One region of the Kitasatospora sp. P5_F3 genome, then DNA from elsewhere that is predicted to be linked to it. Evidence: riboswitches for the same ligand, from Rfam matches in the RefSeq annotation. Region 1 holds a riboswitch; each other region holds the start of a gene.
The links. A riboswitch is a leader RNA that binds a small molecule or an ion and turns the genes downstream of it on or off. The one in region 1 is predicted to bind cyclic di-AMP.
Positions count from the first base shown of each region.

Region 2: linked by a shared signal. The riboswitch ahead of ACXJMZ_RS25070 (transglycosylase family protein) and the one ahead of ACXJMZ_RS24490 (NlpC/P60 family protein) in region 1 are both predicted to bind cyclic di-AMP.
Region 3: linked by a shared signal. The riboswitch ahead of ACXJMZ_RS18335 (M23 family metallopeptidase) and the one ahead of ACXJMZ_RS24490 (NlpC/P60 family protein) in region 1 are both predicted to bind cyclic di-AMP.
Region 4: linked by a shared signal. The riboswitch ahead of ACXJMZ_RS11610 (M23 family metallopeptidase) and the one ahead of ACXJMZ_RS24490 (NlpC/P60 family protein) in region 1 are both predicted to bind cyclic di-AMP.

Region 1 is NZ_JBFUMY010000044.1:16,530-19,814, forward strand. Features, by position in the region: gene ACXJMZ_RS24485 (C40 family peptidase) at 1-820, shown strand, start outside; cyclic di-AMP (ydaO/yuaA leader) riboswitch at 1,187-1,351, shown strand; gene ACXJMZ_RS24490 (NlpC/P60 family protein) at 1,362-2,450, shown strand; gene ACXJMZ_RS24495 (NlpC/P60 family protein) at 2,675-3,285, shown strand, end outside.
Region 2 is NZ_JBFUMY010000047.1:22,832-26,116, forward strand. Features, by position in the region: gene ACXJMZ_RS25065 (hypothetical protein) at 1-144, opposite strand, end outside; gene ACXJMZ_RS25070 (transglycosylase family protein) at 254-1,417, opposite strand; cyclic di-AMP (ydaO/yuaA leader) riboswitch at 1,402-1,575, opposite strand; gene ACXJMZ_RS25075 (hypothetical protein) at 1,840-3,285, shown strand, end outside.
Region 3 is NZ_JBFUMY010000029.1:24,708-27,992, reverse strand. Features, by position in the region: gene ACXJMZ_RS18350 (alpha/beta fold hydrolase) at 1-405, opposite strand, end outside; gene ACXJMZ_RS18345 (tautomerase family protein) at 495-692, shown strand; gene ACXJMZ_RS18340 (YiaA/YiaB family inner membrane protein) at 727-1,017, opposite strand; cyclic di-AMP (ydaO/yuaA leader) riboswitch at 1,233-1,396, shown strand; gene ACXJMZ_RS18335 (M23 family metallopeptidase) at 1,408-2,214, shown strand; gene ACXJMZ_RS18330 (hypothetical protein) at 2,257-3,141, opposite strand; gene ACXJMZ_RS18325 (sensor domain-containing protein) at 3,267-3,285, shown strand, end outside.
Region 4 is NZ_JBFUMY010000012.1:268,924-272,208, reverse strand. Features, by position in the region: gene ACXJMZ_RS11625 (PP2C family protein-serine/threonine phosphatase) at 1-359, shown strand, start outside; gene ACXJMZ_RS11620 (hypothetical protein) at 704-898, shown strand; gene ACXJMZ_RS11615 (DUF6348 family protein) at 955-1,692, opposite strand; cyclic di-AMP (ydaO/yuaA leader) riboswitch at 2,051-2,204, shown strand; gene ACXJMZ_RS11610 (M23 family metallopeptidase) at 2,210-3,241, shown strand.

The DNA.
Region 1 (3,285 bases):
GACCGAGCAGCTGCGCAAGCAGGCCGACCAGCTGCAGGACCAGGTGGCTCGTGGGCAGGAGCAGATGACGCAGCTTCAGGGTGGCCTGGCGGCGGTGGCGGCGCAGGAGTACCGCGACGGTGGGGTGGATCCCTCGGTCGCGTTGATGCTCTCCTCCGACCCGGAGAACTACCTGACCAAGGCGTCCAGCGTCGACCAGGTGAACCAGACCCAGACGCAGACCCTGAAGTCGCTCCAGGACCAGCAGCGCCGCCTCGACCAGCAGAAGGTCGAGGCCGCGGAGACGCTGGCCGAGCTGGACCGCAACACCAAGGTCCTGAACGACGCCAAGGCCGAGGTCCAGAAGAAGCTCGCCGAGGCCCAGCAGTTGCTCAACTCGCTGAGCGCGGCCGACCGGGCGGCGATCCAGGGCGAGCGCTCCTCGCGCGGCGCCGAGCGGATCGACGTCGGCTCGCTGCCGCGCGCAGCCGGCTACGCGGGCGTGGCGGTCGGCGCCGCGATGGGCAAGCAGGGCAAGCCGTACGTCTGGGGCGCCACCGGACCGAACTCCTTCGACTGCTCCGGCCTGATGGTCTGGGCGTACGCGCAGGCCGGCGTCTCGCTGCCGCGCACCTCGCAGGAGCAGGCCTCGGTCGGCACCAACGTCGGCACCAACATCGCCAACGCGCAGCCGGGCGACCTGGTGATCTACCACTCCGACGCGCACCACGTCGGGATGTACATCGGCAACGGCCTGGTGGTGCACGCGCCGCACACCGGTGACGTGGTGAAGGTGATGAAGGCCGACGCGATGACGATCAAGACCATCCGTCGGGTCTGATCCACCGTCAGCCTGATACGGCATAACGGACATCTCCCCATCAAGGCTCACAACTGACGCCTTGTGACACGCGCGGGCCCGCCAAAACCTCCCTGTGATCTGGGACACCTTTGGCGGGCCTCGCTGTGACCACATCCTGAGAATTCATCGGCGCAGCGTACATTTTCGATCACGCTCGGTCGTAATCACCAAAGAATCACGACTTCATTCCGACTTTTTTCCTACAAGGATTTGAACCGATCACGGTTGGGTTACTAGGGTCCTTCTCGAACCACCGCACAGTCGATCACCCAGCCTGGGTGGCGGCGGGGGTTACCGCCGAGTCCGAGACACAGCGAGGCAGTCCAACTGCCTTACGGGGAAGCCCCAGCGAGGGCGCTGTCGATCGGAGCCGGGGAACCACGTTCCTCGGGGTGAATCGGCGCCAGGCTGACGGACCGTCGCAAGACGGCTCGGCGGTGAGGCGTCGTAGGGCATCTCTTCCAGCCCGAACCCGTCAGCTCACCCGGTAGGCGGACGTAGGAAGAAGGAGCCGGCCTTCGTGGCGTCCCATCGTCGTCCCAAGCCTGCCAGCCGCACCCGCGTCTCGATCATCACGGCGGCCGCTGCTGCTGCAGTGGCACTGTCCGCCCAGACCGGTGCGCATGCCGACCCGACTCCCACCAAGGACGAGGTCAAGTCCCAGGTCGACCAGCTGCACGAGCAGGCCGAGGACGCGACCGAGAAGTTCAACGCGGCCACGGAGAAGCAGCAGACCCTGCAGAAGCAGGTCGCCGGCCTCCAGGACGAGGTGGCCCGGCAGCAGGCCCAGGTGACCACCCTTCAGGGCACCCTGGGTGAGATCGCTGCCGAGCAGTACCGGACCGGCGGGATATCGCCGACCGTCCAGCTGATGCTCTCCAGCAGCCCGGACGCCTTCCTCGGCCAGGCCGACTCGCTGAGCCAGCTCGGTACCTCGCAGGCCGACACCCTCAAGACGCTGAAGGGCGAGCAGACCAAGCTCGACCAGCAGAAGTCCGAGGCCCAGAACAAGCTCGCCGACCTGGAGCGGACCACCCAGGAGCTCAAGGCGGGCAAGGACGAGATCCAGGCGAAGCTGGCCTCCGCGCAGGCCCTGCTCGACACGCTCAGCAAGAAGGAGCAGGACGAGCTGCGGGCCGCCGAGGCCAAGGCCGCCGCCGACTCGGCCGCCAAGGCTGCCGCCGCCGCCCCCAAGACGGACGACTCCGCCCGGGCCTCCCGCTCGGAGACCCGGACCGACCTGAGTGGTCTGCCGGCCGGCTCCTACGCCGCCATCGTGATCGCCGCCGCCGAGGCGCAGATCGGCAAGCCGTACGGCTACGGTTCCGTCGGCCCGAACAGCTTCGACTGCTCCGGCCTGATGGTCTGGTCCTTCAACAAGGCCGGGATCTCGCTGCCGCGCACGTCGGAGTCGCAGATGGGCGCCGGCCAGAACATCGGCACCAACATCGCCGACGCCAAGCCGGGTGACCTGATCATCTACCGCGGGGGTGGCCACGTCGGCCTCTACGTGGGCAACGGTCAGATCGTGCACGCGCCGCGCACCGGCACCCTGGTCCGGCACGAGTCCGCCACGGTGATGCCGATCACCCGCATCGTCCGGGTCTGACCCCCCGTCAGACAGGCCCCACCCGCAGGCCCGGCCCCGTGCCGGGCCTGCGGCGTTTCCGGGGGGCCGAGCAGATGTCCGATTGGTGGTCAAATATTCGGCACTGTAGGGGTTTGGACTAGATCGCTGCGACTCGCTAACGTCTGCCCCCGGACCTTCGCAAGGACAGCCGCCCGACCGGGGCGGCGGCGGTGGCCCGGCGCAGGAACGGAGCCGCCGCCGGTATGTCGACGTACAGTCGTTCTCCCCTGCCAGGTGCCCGCCGGTTCACCCGGGCGCTGGTGTTCACCGCCGCGGCCACCACGGTGCTCGGAATGGCCGCGGCCGGTGCCGCCGGGGCCGCTCCCGGCACCCCGGCCGAGCCGCCGACCCGTAAGGACGTCAAGGCCCAGGTCGACCAGCTCTACGAGGAGGCCGAGCAGGCCTCGGAGAAGTTCAACGCGGCCCTGGAGCAGCAGCGTCAACTGCAGGCCGACACCGGCTCGCTGCAGAACCAGGTGGCGGCCGGCCAGGACGAGCTGAACAGACTGCGTTCCGGGCTCGGCTCGGTGGCTGCCGCCCAGTACCGGGCGGGCGGCATCGACCCGGCGGTCCAGCTGATGCTGGACTCCGATCCGGCCGGCTACCTGTACCGGGCCCGCACCCTGGACCAGTCGGCGGAGCGGCAGAACGACACCCTGCGCCAGGTGATCGACAGTCAGCGGCGGCTCGACCAGCGGCGGGCCGAGACCACGGCCAAGCTGGCCGAGCTGGAGTCCGTCCGGCGCACCCTGAACGAGAGCAAGCAGGAGGTCAAGCAGAGGCTGGCCAAGGCCCAGCGGCTGCTGAACTCGCT
Region 2 (3,285 bases), on a different contig from region 1:
GACCGCTTCGGCGATCCAGTCCGCCCAGGCGTTGATGTGCTGGGTGCCGGCGGCGCCGCCGAGGTCGGCGTTCTGCAGACCCTGGAGCATCGCGGGCCGGATGGTCTCGGCGATCCGCTGGGTCGCGGTGGGCTGCTCGGTCATGGCTGGTCCTCGCGGTCGAGCTGTTGAGTAGGTAACTCCGCGACATGACCGACGAAGCGAAGGCGCACATCACCCGTAAGGATAATCGCCGCGCGCAGGCCGGGATGCGTCAGACGCGACCGGCGAAGTCCGGCGCCCAGTTGGCGATGGACTCGGTCTTCACGCCCGCGCGCGGGTTGGCGGCCTCGACGTACTTGCCGTCGCCGATGTAGAGGGCGACGTGGTAGACGCCGGAGTTGCTGCCGTTGTTCGACCAGAAGAGCAGGTCGCCGGCCTGGAGGTTGTCCAGCGAGACCCGGGTGGCCGCGTCCGCCTGGTCGTTGGCGATCCGCGGCAGGGAGATCCCGGCCTGGCGGAAGGCCGCCTGAGTCAGACCCGAGCAGTCCCAGCCGCCGTTGCTGCTGCCGCCGTAGACGTACGCCTGGCCGAGCTTGGACATCGCGAAGTTGATCGCGGCGGCCTTGCTGCCGGTCGCCGCCACCGCGGTGGTGGCGGTGGAGCCGGACGCGGCCTTGCTGCTCTTGGTGGTCCTGGTGCCGGTGCCGGCCGAGGACGAAGTCGGCGCCGGGGCGGTCGACTTCGGCGCGCTGGTGACCACGGTGGTGGTGCCGCCGAGCGCCAGCTGCTGACCCGGGTAGATCATGTCCGGGCCCTCGGACAGGACCGACTTGTTGAGCTCGTAGAGCTTCTCCCAGCCGCCCTCGACGTTCTGGTTCTGCGCGATGGTGGAGAGCCAGTCACCGGCGACCACCGTGTAGGACTTGGCCGCGGTGGTCGTGGTGGTGGTCTGCTGCTCGGCCGCCTTCGGCGCCGGGGCGGCGGCCTTGGGGGTGCTGGCCTTCGCGGAGGAGTCGGTGCTCGCCGAGGTGTCGACCTGGGGGGCGCTGCCGCCCTTGGTCAGACCGGCCTTGACGGAGCAGACCGGCCAGGCGCCGGGGCCCTGGGAGGCGAGCACCTTCTCGGCGACGGCTATCTGCTGGCCCTTGCTGGCCTGGTTGGCCTGGGCGGCGTACTGCTTGCCACCGAACTCGGCCCAGGTGCTGGAGGTGAACTGGAGGCCGCCGTAGAAGCCGTTCCCGGTGTTGATGCTCCAGTCGCCGGTGGCCTCGCACTGGGCGACCTTGTCCCAGGTGGAGACGGTGGCGGCGGAGGCGGAGCCGGCCGTGAGGCACGGGACCGAGAGGCCGATGCCGACCACGCCGGTCGCGGCGATCAGACGGCGGGTGCGCTTGGACGCGCTGCTGGACAGCATGAAGATGCGTTCCTCTCCCACGCCTGCGAGGTGAGCTGTCGGATTCGGGCTGGAGTTGCCCGGCCGTGCGTGAGCACGGCTTCACCCCAAGCCTGAAATCGGTCAAATCAGACCAAATCCAGGCGACTTACCTGTGGTTCCCCCGCCCCTGCCATGGTGCATTGCGGTGCTGCCTGTTCATCCGATGGCAGGACTCGGCGTTCCGGATGAACTGGGTCCGTGTGGCCACGAACAGGGGAGCACGTTAGACAGACTTAAGTTCAAACCGCAAACCTCTGTGATGTGGATCATGGTTTCTTCAGGGAACCTTCATGGATCGGAAGCCTTCGTTCCAGTGATGGATTTCGATCGGATCTGATCAAACCCCTTGGTGTTCAAGGGACTTGCCTATGCTTCAGGCGAGGCGGCCGCAGGCGCGGCCCGGGGGAGAGGTGCGCGGCACCATGCGGCACGCGAAGAGGCCCGAACCGGCCCCGGAAGGTAACGGTTCGGCAAAGGCCGGGCGCAGGAAGGTACTCGGCTGGATCGCGGCCGGCACGGTGGCCGCCGCGATCGGCGTGGAGGAGCTGGTCCGGCGCACCGGGGACGCTCCTGACGTCGCCTCGGCTCCACCGCCACCGCCGACTCCCGAGACCTCGCACGTACACGGTGAGCCGGTGCCGTCCGCCTCGCCCGAGCCCTCGCCGTCGCCCTCCCCGGAGCCGCCTCCCCCGGCCAGGCCGTGGTCGGACCCGGCCGGTTGGGGCGGGGCCGTGCCGGGCCCGGCCGCCGCCGTCCGGGTCAGCGACCACGTGGTGTTGGACGGCGATGCGGCAGTTGGTTCGTTGGTGGTCGAAGCGTCAGGTTCGCTGACCTTCGCGGCCGACCGCTCGGTGGTGCTCAGCTCGGCGGGCAACGTCGAGGTGAAGGGCAGTCTGACGCTGGCGCCGGCCGACACCGCCCTGCACACCCTGCGGTTCCCCGCCGTCGACGAACGGCGCTTCCAGGGCGGCGGCATGACCCTGCTGCCGAGCGACACCGGCCTCTGGGTCACCGGGGCGGGCTACCTCCGGCTGGACGGCGCCGCCCGGACGGCCTGGGTGCGGGCCGCCGGGGCGCTCAAGCCCGGCGACACCAGCATTACGCTCGCCACCGCACCGACCGGCTGGCGCCCCGGCGACGAGCTCGCCGTGACCCCGACCGGAGCCCCCGACGCCGACGGCTTCTCGGAGCGCTACGACCTGCGGACCATCGCCGCGATCAACGGCAGCACGGTCACCCTGGACGGCCCGCTGAAGTACCCGCACCCACGGGTGGCGACCGGAGGGGGCGTCACCGTCGGGGCAGAAGTGCTGAATTTAACCCGTAATGTCCGAATTGAGGGAAGTGAGAAGGGCCGCGCCCACGTCCACCTCACCAGCTCACGCAAGTCCGACGTCCGGCACGCCGCCCTGCGCTGGCTCGGACCGCGCGCCCCCGGCAAGGACCAGTGGAACGGCAAGGCGGTCACCGAGCCGGTGCTCGGCCGGTACGGGCTGCACTTCCACATGCTCGGCGACACCAGCCGGGGCACCGTGGTCGAGGGGGTGGTGGTCCGGGACACCGGCAGCCACGCGTTCGTCCCGCACGCCAGCCACGGCATCACCTTCCGCAGCTGCATCAGCCACCAGACCTGGGAGGACGCCTACTGGTGGGACGGGCCGCTGGACACCCGGACCCCGCAGGGCCCGTCCGACGACATCACGTACGACTCCTGCGTCGCCTCCCGGACGCTCTTCGACCCCAACCCGCGCGGCTACCGGCTGACCGGCTTCAGTCTCGGCGCGGGCACCGGCGGAGTGGCCAGGGACTGCGTGGCGGTCGGCGTGCAGGGCGCGAACGGTGCCTCCGGCTACCACTGGCCGGAGACC
Region 3 (3,285 bases), on a different contig from region 1:
CGGCAGGTTCTCGATGAAGGCGTCGATCAGGGCGATGCCGGCCACCCGCTCGGGGGCGAGCGTGGCGACCTTCACGACGGTGGCGCCGGTGTAGGAGTTGCCGACCAGGGCGGCCCGCTCGATGCCCAGGTGGTCGAGCAGGGCGAGGGTGTCCTCGGCGATCGCGGCGGGTGAGTAGTCGGTCCAGGCGATCGAGGACTCGCCGAAGCCGCGCACGTCCAGGGTGATCACCCGGTGGCCGGCGGCGGTGAGCAGCGGGCGCAGGTGCCGGTACACCGTGCGGGAGTCGAGCATGCCGGGGAGCAGGACGACCGGGAGGCCGGTCTCGGTGGCGGTGTCGTCGTAGGCCAGTCGGCCGCCGGGGACATCCAGGTACTGGGTGGTGAGGTTCTTCGTCATAGCCATAAAGCTAAGGCTAATAGCCATAGCCGTCAAGAGGGAGGCGTTGGGATAGCGTGCGGGTGATCGCACCGCACCGAACCTGAGGGGTCGTCATGCCGTTCATCAACGTCAAGCAGCTGGCCGGTCGGACCGTGGAGCAGCGGGCCGAGATCGCCCGCGAGCTCACCGAGACGTACGTCCGGATCACCGGGGTGAGCCCGGCGGCGGTCACCGTGGTGATCGAGGAGATCCCGCTGGAGAACTGGGCGGCGGGCGGGGAGACCTACGCCGCCAAGCGGGCGAACGGCTGACCGGGGGCGGAGATGGGGGCGGGCTGACCGCCGCTCAGATCCCCTCCACCCGGAACGGGTCGTGCTCGGCGAGCAGCTTCTCCAGCCTGGCCTGGTCGACCCGGCTGGAGATCTCGCCGACTTCCTGGCGGTCGCGGATCACCTTGGCGAGCGTGAACGCCGCGGTGATCTCGTAGAGCAGGCCGACCGCCAGGAAGCCGCGCATCCAGGGGTTGACCGGCAGGTAGGCGATCCCGATCACCAGGGCCGAGCTGGCCAGGGCGAAGGACAGGACCGCCTGCAGGTAGTAGGCGTTGGTGGTCCGCGGCTGCATCGAAGGGCTCATGTCCTGAGGGTCTCCAACTCCCTTGTCGCGCACCTGAGTACGGATACTCAACCTCCGGTAGCGCACCGTCACCGAGTGAAAGAGCAAAAGCCGCATTCCGGTCACGGGTCGTCAGAAGAGATGGACTGCACCTCTCTAGCCGCTTGGAATCACGGGCTCCTAGGATTAACGTTTGATAACGCAGCGCGGTCGGCAACGCCGTACCAGAACGGCACCGTGCGCCGTCGCCTAATCCTCAGGACCCGCCGTCACCGGTGGGTCCGGGAGCCGGGGAACCACCGTTCCTTGGGGTGAATCGGCCGGGCCCCAAACCCGGTCGTAGGAGACCTTCCTGCTCCGAACCCGTCAGCTAACCCGGTAGGCGAGAAGGAAGGAAAGGAGCGCGCCTCCGTGGCGTCGACGCACTCCCAGGCACACCCTCGTACCGACTCCGGCAACCAGCTGCTGCTGGACCACCCGGATGCCGCCAGGCACCGGATGCCCCGTCAGCCCCGCTCCGGCGGCCCGCTGATCGGCGTCACCGCGATGACCGCCGCCCTCGGCGCGACCGCCTTCGCTGCCGCCACCCCGGCCGCCGCGGCCCCGCAGCCGCCCGCCGTGGCAGCCGCCGACTCCGCCGACCAGGCCGGGCAGCAGCACCTGCTCTCCGCCGACCCCGGTCTCGCCCTCGCCGCCCGGATCCAGCTCCAGGCCGACGGGCAGCGCACCGCCGCCGACGAGTCCGCCCGGCTGGCCGCCGCCCAGGAGGCGGAGGCCAAGCGGGCCGCCCAGGAGGCCGAGGCCAATCGCGCCGAGCAGCGCAGCGCGTTCGCGGCGCCGACCACCAACTACGAGCTGACCGCCCACTACGGCCAGTCCGGCTCGTACTGGTCGCACCTGCACACCGGCCTGGACTTCGCGGCCGCCACCGGCACCCCGGTCACCGCGGTCGGGGCGGGCACCGTCACCTCGGCCGGCTGGTCCGGGGCGTACGGCTACCGGGTGATCGAGACCCTGACCGACGGCACCGAGATCTGGTACTGCCACCTGTCCTCGATCGCCACCGCCTCGGGCGAGGTCGCCCCCGGCACCGTGCTCGGCAAGGTCGGGGCCACCGGCAACGTCACCGGACCGCACCTGCACCTCGAGGTCCGCCCGGACGGCGCCGCCCCGGTCGACCCGCTGGACTGGCTGCGCGAGCGCGGCATCAACCCCTGACACACCGTCGGAACGGGCCCGCCGACGGTGGGCCCGTTCCGGTCAGTCGGTCGCTTCGGCTTCCCCGGATCGCTCCGCCTGCTCGGCGAGGTACGCCTCGATCTCCTCGGTGCCAGGCTCCGGGGCCAGGTCCGGGTACTCGTGCACCAGCAGGGCGGGCAGCCCCGGGACGGTCCACTCACCCAGCAGCCCGAGCGCCTCCTCGACCACCGCGGCCTCGAAGCCGTCGAAGTCGCCGGAGAGCTCGTCCGGCATCGGCAGGCCGAGCGCGTTCAGCCCGGCCAGGTTGCGGTAGCTGCGCTGCATCAGCCGGTTCTCCAGCAGCAGCCGGGCGCCGTCGGTGGCCATCCCGATCGAGATCAGCCTGGTCCGGCCCCAGCCGCCGTCGGCGTCGATCTCGTCCAGCTCGGTCAGCGCGCCGAACGCCTCGGCCCGCTGCTCCGCCGTCAGCTCGCGGAAGCCGTCCAGCCAGGCCCGGACCGCCGCCAGGTCGGAGGTGTCCACCCCGGCCGCCCGGAGCAGCAGCGTGTACAGCCGGGGCCAGGTGACCAGGTGCGGCTGCCGGAGCAGCCCGCAGAGCAGCTCGCCCTGCCACTCCACCTCGGCGTGCAGCCGCTCGTGCCGCTTGGCGTTCAGCCGCTTGGCGGCCCGCTGATGGTCGATCAGCAGCCCCACCGCCCGCCCGTACGCGCCCGGGTCGGAGGCCGGCTGCACGTACATGTAGATCCGCTCGTACAGCAGCTGCTCCACCACCGGCGAGCTCAGCTCCGGGTAGCCGTCGTGCATCCGGCCGTCGCCCAGCTCCAGCAGGGCCAGCACCGTTCGGACCGCCTCCACCGGGACGGGGTCGAGACCCTGGTCGGCCGCCCACCTGAGCAGGTCGTCGGCACGGGTACGCGGGCTGAGCCGGAGGTCGTCGTCGTTCACCCCCGTACGGTATCCGGTGCCCGGGCCGGGGGCCGTTCGCCCCGGACAGGGGTGGGGTTCTCCCTACCCCCGGTCCGCCGGTGGACCTCATGTCGCCGGGGGCGCCGATCGGGCACCTTTGAGGGGTGGGCAGCGAGCAGGACA
Region 4 (3,285 bases), on a different contig from region 1:
AGCTGCTGTCGGCCGGGCACCTGCCCGGGATGCAGCGGCACGCCGGCAGCGGTCGCTGGGAGGTCAAGGAGTCCGTCGAGGGCGCGCTGCTCGGGGTCTACGACGGCGCGGTGTTCGAGGCGGTGCGCGGCCGGCTGGACCAGGGCGACGTGCTGATGCTCTGCACCGACGGCATGGTGGAGATCCCCGGCCGGGACCTGACCGAGGGGATGGACCGGCTGATGGGAGAGGCCGACCGGCTGGTCGGCGGCGCCCCGTTCTCCCAACACGGCGGCCGGGGCTCGGCGGTGAAGCTGATCGAGTCGGTGGCCAAGGACGTCAACGACGACCGGGCGGTCCTGCTGCTCTGGCGCGGGTGACCGACCGATGGTCGGACCGTGTCAAGTCGGTGCACCGGTCTTCGGCCATTCCTGACGGCAGCCCAATGGAGTGGATCTAGGTCCGCTCCCACCAGCGCGGAAACGGTCAACTTCCAGTTAGGGGTACCCGTTCGACGGCCCGTCAGGTCAACTGGGCTATCGTCTCGGTCGGCGGAAATTCGTCTCACATCGCAGGATCTTCGCGGCTGCGTTCCGGCAAGTCCTTTACGCAGTCGGCACGAACGACCACACTGAGTTCGGGTGGGACGGTCGGTTCTCGGGGGGTCTCGGGGGATTGGGCCCGCCACGAAGCTCGCTACGAAAGAATGAGGAAGTGAGTCCTGGTGGCCTTCTCCGTCTCAGCGCTGGTCCTGTTCGGGATCATCGTGGTCATCTTCATCCGCAACGGGCAGTTGAAGACCAGTCATGCGATCATGGCTGCGCTCTTCGGCTTCATGCTGAGCCAGTCCACGGCGGCCAAGCCGATCCAGGACTTCCTCACCCAGCTCGCGCAGACCATCTCCTCGGTCGCCAGCTGACCAGGCACGGCTGACCCGGGTCGGGCCGGCCGCGGCCGGTCACGGACCGGCCGGTCTCAGCGACGGCTCCGCCACCAGCGGCCCAACCAGTGGCGCTGCGGCGGGGGTTCGGCCTGCCCGGATGCCTCCGACCGGGGGTGCTCGGCGACCAGCAGCAGGAACAGCCGGGCCCAGCAGAGCCGTTCGCCGCGGGGCCAGTCCAGCGCACGCAGGGCGGCCGAAGCCTGCTCGCAGACCGTCCCGTTGATCCGGACCTCGGCGACGTCGTCGCCCGCCTTGCCGCCGAAGAACAGCTTCACGCCGTTGACCTGACGCTCGGTCAGCTTCGGCAGTACGGCGGCGGCCAGCACCGGGCCGAGGTCCCGCTCGGTGACCCAGTCGAACAGCGGGTCGGTGTCGGCGCCGAACACCGCGGCCGGGCCCTGTACGACGTGCCAGCCGGGGAACTCGGGGGCGTCGTAGTGGTCGCCGCTGCCGGTCAGCAGGCTCACCACGGCGGACGCCGTGGTGCCCGCCCACATCCGTACCGCGCTGTCCAGCTGCTCCACCTCGGTGCCGCCCACGCCGGCTGCGCAGTCCCAGATCACCGGTGCGTCGCCCTGGCCGAGCCGCAGCACGTACCCCAGGTCGACATGGCCGCCGCCGGTGCCGCGCTCGTCGTGGTCGCGGAAGGCCACCGCCGTGGTGCCGGGCCCGCGGACCAGCGGGCCGTCCACGGTGAAGTCCTGACCGAGCCCGGCCATCTCGCGGATCACCGCGCGCTGGATGACGGCCAGCCGTTCCTGGGGGCGCACAGGCGGGCTCCTTGCTCAGCGGGTGCTTCGAACACCGGCGTTCGAGCTCGACCGTGGGCGAGCGTATCGGCCCGGCGTGACCGGTGTCACGGCGCACGCTGGCGGAGCGGGTCCAGGTGGGTACGGACGGCGATATCGGCCACCCTCCGTGAACCGATCGGGGACGAAGCGTCGCCGATTCGGGCCGTCCGGGTCGCAAGTCCCGGCCGGGACGTGACCTACGTCCCTGATCATCCTTGTTCACCGTTCAACCGGGGCTTGCCACGAAGCGGTCGATCGGCTTTGCTTCGAGGCCTGTCCGGTGAACGACCGGACGGGCTCAACCGGGCGGAACGCCGAGTCCTGCCGCCGCCCGGCGCCTCGAACAAGGCACGCATGGCAGGAGCGGGGGACCCAAGGTAAGTCGCCGAACCGGTGTGAACCGGGACGGCTTGGGGTGAAGCCGCATTCCTGCGGCCGGGCATCTCCCGCCCGAACCCGACAGCTCACCTCGTAGGCGTCGGAGAGGACTACCCCCATGTCCGCACAGGGCAAGCACCGTCGCGTCCAGCTGTCCCACCTGACCCGGATCGCCGTCGCGACCGGCGTACTCGGCGCCACCTTCGCACTCCCGGTGGCCGCCGCCAGCGCCCACCAGGGCCACGCCGCCGCCTCCGTGCCCCAGGCCGCCCCGGCTGCCGTCACCACCATCGCCACCGAGACCGCTGCGCCCGCCGTGGTGCCGGTCGCCGCCGCCACTCCGGCCGCGAGCAGCTACCAGGTCGTCAGTGGCGACACCCTCTCGAAGATCGCCAACGCCAAGCAGGTGGACGGCGGTTGGGAGAAGCTCTACCAGGACAACCGCACCGTGGTGGGCGGCAACCCGAACCTGATCTACCCGGGCCAGCAGCTCTCGCTCGCCGGCCAGGCCGTGGCCGCCGCGCCGCAGCCCGCCGCGGAGGCCCCGAAGGCCGCCGTCGAGGCGCCGAAGACCGAGACCAAGTCCTCCTCGTCTTCCTCTTCCTCCGCGAGCACCACGGACTCCACCAAGGCGTCCCGCTCCAAGTCGACCACCGTGGCCCCGAAGGCCGCCGCCGCCCCGAAGGCCAGCACGGCCCCGAAGGCTGCTGCGGCTCCGAAGGCCCAGTCGACCACCGTGGCGGCCGGCGGCTACGTCGCCCCGGTCAGCGGTGGCACCTCCACCGCGTACCACGCCTCCGGTTCCTCCTGGTCCAGCGGCTACCACACCGGTGTCGACTTCCGCGCCTCGACCGGCACCGTCGTCAAGGCCATCACCACCGGCACCGTGGTCTCGGCCGGCAACGGCGGGTCCTACGGCAACGAGGTCGTCGTCAAGCACGCCGACGGCAAGTACTCCGAGTACGCCCACCTCTCCTCGATCTCCGTCAAGGTCGGCCAGACCGTCTCGGCCGGCCAGCAGCTCGGCCTCTCCGGCGCCACCGGCAACGTGACCGGCCCGCACCTGCACTTCGAGGTCCGCACCGGCCCGTCCTACGGCTCCGACATCGACCCGGTCGCCTACCTCCGCGCGCACGGCGTCAACGTCTGATCCGTCTGACCCCGCCTCAGACGACTTCGGCCCCCCGGTCATTG